Thermogemmata fonticola: one gene and its partner. The protein of the gene in region 2 interacts with the protein of the main gene of each other region in a pairwise test. Links are inferred from orthologs where the notes say so. Each region holds a gene or a part of one and is shown on either strand. Other genes may lie near its edges. The genes, in order: nth and aceE.

Region 1 (3,258 bases), on a different replicon or contig from region 2:
GAGGTTAGGGGTGGGCAATCCTTTAGCCGTGAGGAGAGCGCCGTCGGTGCCGCCGCGGATGCTCTTGAGCTTCGGTTCCAAACCGGCCCGCCGGACAGCCTCGACGGCATAAGCCACAGCCCGCGGCTCGCGTGCAATTCCCTCCCGCATGTTGCGATACTGCGGCTGGACGGCCACCTGGACCCGCGCGCCAGGATGATCCCGTTCGATCTGCCGCCCGATCTCCCGCAACCAGGCGGCGTATTCCGCCAATTGCGGCGTCTCGAAGTCCCGGAGCAGACAGCGGATTGTCACTTGGGCCACTCCGCCTTCGATGACATACGGATGGATGAACCCCTCGCGGTCGCTGGTCGTCTCCGGACTGTAGTGATGCTGCGGGAGGCGCTCCAGGAATTTCCCAGCCAGGCGCACGGCGTTGATCATCCGCCCTTTAGCAATCGCCGGGTGGATGTTGGCCCCTGTGATAGTGATGAGCGCCAGGTCCGCAGAAAAGGTTTCCGCTTCGATCTCCCCTACACCTGTGCCATCCAATGTATAAGCCACCACGGCACCAATACGATCTGGCTCTAGATATAAAACACCTTTTCCAATTTCTTCATCACATGTAAATACAATGCGAATCTGTCCATGTGGTATATCAGGATTTTCACACATAATCCGACATGCTTCCATAATGACAGCTACGCCGGCTTTATCATCGGCTCCTAACAAAGTTGTGCCATCGGTGGTGATGAGGGTTTTGCCGACAAGCTGGTTCAGTTCGGGATTGTCGGCCACGCGGATGACCTGGCGCGGATCGCCGGGCAGGGGGATGTCGCCGCCGGGATAGTTGCGGATGACCTGCGGCTGAACATTCCGTCCGCTGGTTTCCGGACTGGTGTCGAGATGAGCCGTAAATGCGATCGTGGGCGCACCGGGCACCGTCGCCGCGATCGTGGCGAAGACCAGCCCATGTTCATCCTGCTCCACGTTCTGCACCCCCATGGCGCGCAGCTCTTCGCAGAGCAGGCGTCCGAGTTCCCGCTGGCCTGGCGTGCTGGGATACGTCCCCGCTTTCTCATTGGCTTGCGTATCGATCCGCACATAACGCAGGAACCGTTCTAGCAACGTCGATGTATCATATTTCTTCATGGTCTATTGCGATGTTTATCAAGGTTCATCGAAAATATATTAATCCACCAGAATCAATATCAAATTCATTCTTTTCTTTGGGATTTTCGAGTTCTACTTTTGACAGGTTTTTTCAAGGATACTCCTATTTTGGGACACAGATCGGCCAGGATACAGGAATCACAGCGAGGTTTGCGAGCCTGGCAAACCTGCCGCCCGTGCAAGATGAGGCGATGGCTGAACGCGGTCCATTCGGCAGGGGGCAGCAGCTTCATCAGAGCCTGCTCAATCTTGTTTGGGTCCGTATGGCGTGTCAGGCCGAGCCGTTGTGACAATCTTTTGACATGAGTATCGACGGTGATCCCCGGAACACCGAAGGCATCGCCTAAGACCACATTGGCGGTTTTCCGGCCGATTCCCGGCAAGGTGACGAGTTCCTCCAGGGTCCGCGGGACCTGCCCGCCGAATCGCTCCACCAATTGGGCGCAGCAGTCGCGGATGTGCCGAGCCTTGCTGCGGTAGTAGCCCGTGGGCCGGATGATCGCCTCCAATTCTCGAAGATCGGCGCGGGCAAAATCTTCCGCCGTGCGGTAGCGGGCAAACAGGCGGGGGGTGACCTGGTTGACCCGCTCATCGGTACATTGGGCCGAGAGAATGGTGGCGATCAGCAGTTGGAGGGGATTGTCGTGACGCAGGGCTGTGGAGGGCTGGGGGTAGATTTGCGCCAGGCGCTGATTGATGGCCGCGGCACGTTCGCGGACCGGGAGCAAGCGGCGGCGCGGGCGGCCGGCTCCAGGCGGCTGGGGATCAGAAACATCCGGCACCGGGCGGATAGACTGATTCATTATTTTATCAGATCAACAGGTTGCAACGTTGGACAATTTAAGCCGCACTCGCCAGAATTCGTGCATCCGCAGGAAAGACCACCACCCCATAATCGCCTTGTTGGAACCAGGACACCAGGCGCTGCACGGATAGTTCATCCACCGCCTCTTCTGGAACCACGGCGACATGACGGGAGTGAAGGAACGATAATCGCACGACACGTTGGGGCCTTACTATGGTATTGTACGCCTGGGAAATCGGGGGCAATGGGGCGTGCCCCGCGGGCTGAACCCACACCAGCAGGGAGGCAGGGTCAAGCCGGCGGCACAGTTCCCCCGGATGATACTGCGGCGCGAGAACAATCAATTCCGCGGCTGCCAAGTCATCGGGATGATCCACAGGACGCAGGCGTTCCAGAAGAAGCAATTTCTCCTGGGAGGTGCAAAAGCCCCGCTGTTCTAGTTGATCAAGGCGTTGTCGATAGCGTTGCTGTGGGGAATGGACGAGGACCAAAGCCCCCTTGAGCAAGGCTTCGAGGAGCCAATCTTCGATCGCCGGTATATCCCCCCACACGCCGATAACATGGGGAAATGGCAGAGGTGCCCCATCGGCCGCTAAGTCAGAAATGACATTGGGAGGCAGCGGAGGGTTCCAGGCGGCAAAACGGCGGCGTTCGCTAGCCAAGCCGAGCCAAGCAGCGGGCAAGGGGCGTTTGGCCAGGGAATGTCCGAATTGTTCGCGGAGTCGGGACAGGGCATTGTCACCGTCAGAGGGATAGCTGAGATGGTCCACAAGCTGGAGCTGGAAGGCTTCGCGGGCCGACAGAGGGATGCCGGAGGCCAAGCGGTGCCGTGCCTGGGGGCTGTGGCGGCTTTGGAGCAGAACCGACCCGCCGAAGCAGGTCAAGCCTTGGGGCAGTTCGATCCGCGTGGCCGCCCGTTGCACAGCCAGGCGGTAATCGCAGGCCAGGGCCAATTCCCAGCCCACCCCACGGCAAAGGCCATCGATGGATGCGATGCTCACGCCGGGCCAGTGGGCCAGCTTTTGGATCAGTTGCTGCCCTCTCCAGGCAAAGGCGGCGCGATCCGCCGGGCGGCGCAGCTCCCGCAGCACCAACGGATGCAGACCCCGGCAGAAACTGTCCTTCGTCCCAGACCGGATCACCAAAATCCCCACCGGGCAGGAAGTGTAGAGCCAGGCGATGGCTCGTTCCCATTCCTCCAGAGCGTTCCCATCCCAACCCTGCTGCTCCAACGGCGAGAAGGCAAAAGTCAGGGTGGCGATGTGCCGCTCCAGGTCCACGCGAATATGACGGGACTGATA
Region 2 (3,732 bases):
CCTCTCCCAACTCGGGGAGCAGAAAATCACTCGTGGCGGGAGTTTCCGCTGATTCCGCCGCGACACCTCGTAGCGAAGCCACGGAACTTGTGGAAACTGTCGCAGTAGGAGCCGGTGCACGGGCAGCCGCTTGGGGAACCGCAGAGGGAGGTGACAATCCCGCGGAAGTTGGCGTCTTGTTCCCCTCGGCATTCGCACGCAAGCGCAGAACGGGGGTATCAATCGGTATTTTGTCGCCAGGTTGAACCAAAACCGCTTCGACAACACCGCTGACATCGACCGGAACCTCGACCGCCGCCTTGTCTGTCTCAACGGTCAGGACATTCTGGCCGGCCTGTATCACATCTCCGGGCCGAACCGTGACCGCGGTGACGGTGACCGTGTCGATCCCCTCCCCTAAGGGCGGCAAACGGAATTCCATGCCTCACCTCTGCCTTAGAAGCCACGCACGTCGTAACCGGAGCATACCTTGTCACTTACCCGGAGTTGCTGCCTCCCATCAAACGGTCCAAGGCGGCGGAGCATCGGGTGACACTCCCAGCGACTCCAGCGCTTGCTGCACGACAGAACGGTCGATCTCCTGACGCTCTGCCAGGGAGTAGAGGGCAGCGACAGTGACGTGCTCCGCGTCGATCTCGAAGAAGCGGCGCAGCGCCTTACGCGTGTCGCTTCGGCCAAAACCATCCGTTCCCAACGCCAGCAACCGCCCTTCCAAAAAGGGGCCGATGAGTTCCGGCACTGCTCGGACATAATCGCTAGCGGCGATGATCGGACCGGGAACATTCCCCAACACCTGGCGGACGAAGGAGACGCGCTTTTCTGCCAGGGGATGCAACCGATTATATCGCTCACATTCCAGGGCTTCCCGGCGTAACATCTGATAACTCGTCACACTATAGACAGTACTGGCCACATTATATTGTTCCGCAAGGATTTTCTGGGCACGTAATACTTCCATGAGAATAGGACCTGACCCCAGGAGTTGAACTTCCGCAATGGCTCCTTGCGGCCGCAAACTCCGAAACGGATAGATACCGCGTATGATTCCCTCTCGAATCTGGGGTGAAGGCATGGGAGGCATATCATAGCTTTCATTGTACAACGTTAGATAGTAGAAGCACTCTTCATTACGGATGAACATGGCATGGATGCCTTCTTCGATAATAACGGCCAGTTCGTAGGCAAAAGCCGGATCATAAGCCCGGCAGGTGGGGACAGCGGAGGCGACCAGATGGCTATGGCCATCCTGGTGTTGAAGGCCCTCTCCGTTGAGCGTAGTACGGCCCGCGGTCGCTCCGAGGAGGAAACCCCGCGTGCGGGCATCGGCTGCCGCCCAAATCAGATCCCCGACACGTTGGAAGCCAAACATCGAGTAGTAGATATAAAACGGTATGGTATTAACACCGTAAGTATTGTAAGCCGTCCCTGCTGCGATGAAGCTGCACATAGCTCCAGCTTCATTGATTCCTTCTTGCAATATTTGCCCATTGGTTGACTCTTTATACTCGGTGAGAGTTCCCTTATCGACGGGCGTGTAAAGTTGTCCGATACTGGAATAGATTCCGAACGATTTATACATAGGCGGCATGCCAAAGGTTTGTCCTTCATCCGGGACAATGGGAACGATGTATTTGCCAATGGCGGGGTCCTTCATGATTTGTGTCATGAGCACAACCCAGGCTAGAGTGGTGGATTGCCCTTTACCGGGGGGTGTGCCTTTCAGGAGGGGTTCAAAGGCTTTGGGGTCGGGAGGCGAACTGGGGGTGAAGGTTGTATTGCGGAAGGGTTGGAAGCCGCCCAGGGCGCGCCGGCGATCCCGCAAGTATTTCATCTCCGGGCTGTCTTCTGGGGGGCGATAGAAGGGGACTTCGCCGAGCTGTTCATCCGTGAAGGGCAGCTCGAAGCGATCGCGGAACAAGCGTAGGGCAGCGATCATCTGGCGTTTGCTGATCTCTTCCGGCGCGAGGCTCGGTTCCCGTTCGATCTCCACCGCCAGCTTTTTCAACTGGTGCGTGGTGTTCTTGCCTGCCCCGCCCGTGCCTGGAATGCCGTACCCTTTGATTGTCTTGACCAGGATGACCGTGGGTTGTCCCTTATGCTCCACGGCGGCCTTATAGGCAGCGTAAACCTTGAGGGGATCATGTCCGCCACGCTTGAGAGTCGCCAAACGGGAGTTGGGAAGATGCTCGACCAAGGCTCGCAATTCGGGAGTGTTGAAGAAATGTTCGCGGATGAAGGCTCCCCGGCGTTCGAGGTCTTCCTCCTCGCTGAGGACGACTTTGTTGCGGATTTCCTCCGGCGTGCGGACATCTCGGCCGATGTATTCCTGGTACTCGCCATCGACCACTTCCATCATGCGGCGTGCCAAAGCACCCGTGTGGTCGGCCTGCAAGAGGGGGTCCCAATCGGAACCCCAGATCACTTTGATGACATTCCAGCCGGCACCGCGGAAAATCCCCTCTAGTTCCTGGATGATCTTGCCGTTGCCGCGGACGGGGCCATCCAGACGTTGCAAGTTGCAGTTGATGACCCAAATGAGGTTATCGAGGCGTTCGCGTCCCGCCAAGCCGATGCAACCGAGAGTCTCCGGTTCGTCGCATTCACCATCGCCGAGGAAGGCCCAGACTTTGACCGGGTCAGTATCTAACAGGCCGCGATCGCGCAGGTAGCGGTTGAAGCGGGCGTGATAGATCGACATGATCGGGCCGAGGCCCATGCTGACGGTAGGAAACTGCCAGAAGTTGGGCATGAGCCAGGGATGGGGATAGCTGGACAGGCCGCCTCCGGTTTGCAATTCGCGGCGGAAATTCAGCAACTGCGTTTCGCTGAGCCGTCCTTCGAGAAAGGCGCGGGCATACATTCCGGGACTGGCATGACCCTGGAAGAAAATGACATCGCCGGGATGGGTTTCGCTCCGACCGCGGAAAAAGTGATTGAAGCCGATTTCGTACAGTGTCGCCGCACTGGCAAAAGTGGAGATGTGCCCGCCAACGTTGGTGTTGCGATTGGCCCGCAGCACCATCGCCATCGCATTCCAGCGGACGATGCTTTTGATGCGCCGTTCTAGTTCGCGGTTGCCAGGGAAAGGAGGCTGTTCTTCCAGAGGAATGGTGTTGACGTAGGGCGTGGTGATGGCCCCGATCATGGGGGTGCGGGTCCGGCGGGCCACCAAGGCCATCAACTGTTCCAGCAAATAGTGAGCGCGTTCTGGTCCGGCGTGGCGGAGCACCGCCTCCATCGATTCGAGCCACTCCGCGGTCTCCTGCGGGTCGTGGTCCTCCGCCAGGCGTGCGGCACGACGGGCCAGCACGTCGGGTGTTGTGAGCATTCGTTGATCTCCAGCGCGCAACCGAGGGAGAGGTAGCGGCAGGGTAGTGGCGTGGATGGGACATCCTGACCCAACACGCCGCCTCCGCATCATCTAATAGGGGCGGAGAAGGTTTCAATTCCATCCGACACTGTTTAGAATAGGTTGAACCCCAGGGATGTCCATTGCTCCTGGCCCTGGTCTCGGCGATGACACACGGGTTTCACCACCGAGCTGCCACTGGGAGTGGAGAGATTTCGCCCAAAGAGGAGCGAATCGCCTAAAGAGTCACTGGAAAGGACGAGCCAATGTCTCCCCGCCCCGCGATTGTTTTTGGGTTGGCCTGCGGCTTGGCCGGTGTGTTGCTTCCCCTCCTGCCAGCTTCGCCCTCCCCGGACATTCCCCCCGCGACCGTTGTAAGCTGG

The links.
Region 1: the proteins of aceE (region 2) and nth interact in binary tests that used the Escherichia coli proteins (3 or more experiments, as listed by UniProt). The link is inferred for Thermogemmata fonticola from one-to-one orthologs.

What each region holds. Positions count from the first base shown.
Region 1 is NZ_JACEFB010000005.1:6,285-9,542, forward strand. What follows is about bases 77-3,014. They hold nth (endonuclease III), read right to left. Parts: upstream 1,956-3,014; coding sequence 1,197-1,955; downstream 77-1,196. Other genes in these bases: pepT (peptidase T), read right to left, coding at 77-1,131; H0921_RS08625 (enoyl-CoA hydratase/isomerase family protein), read right to left, coding at 1,993-3,014. Also shown: more of pepT, read right to left, coding at 1-76; more of H0921_RS08625, read right to left, coding at 3,015-3,258. UniProt on the Escherichia coli protein: DNA repair enzyme that has both DNA N-glycosylase activity and AP-lyase activity. The DNA N-glycosylase activity releases various damaged pyrimidines from DNA by cleaving the N-glycosidic bond, leaving an AP (apurinic/apyrimidinic) site.
Region 2 is NZ_JACEFB010000001.1:962,647-966,378, forward strand. What follows is about bases 300-3,711. They hold aceE (pyruvate dehydrogenase (acetyl-transferring), homodimeric type), read right to left. Parts: upstream 3,329-3,711; coding sequence 500-3,328; downstream 300-499. Other genes in these bases: H0921_RS03445 (2-oxo acid dehydrogenase subunit E2), read right to left, coding at 300-421; H0921_RS03455 (hypothetical protein), read left to right, coding at 3,616-3,711. Outside these bases: more of H0921_RS03445, read right to left, coding at 1-299; more of H0921_RS03455, read left to right, coding at 3,712-3,732. UniProt on the Escherichia coli protein: Component of the pyruvate dehydrogenase (PDH) complex, that catalyzes the overall conversion of pyruvate to acetyl-CoA and CO(2).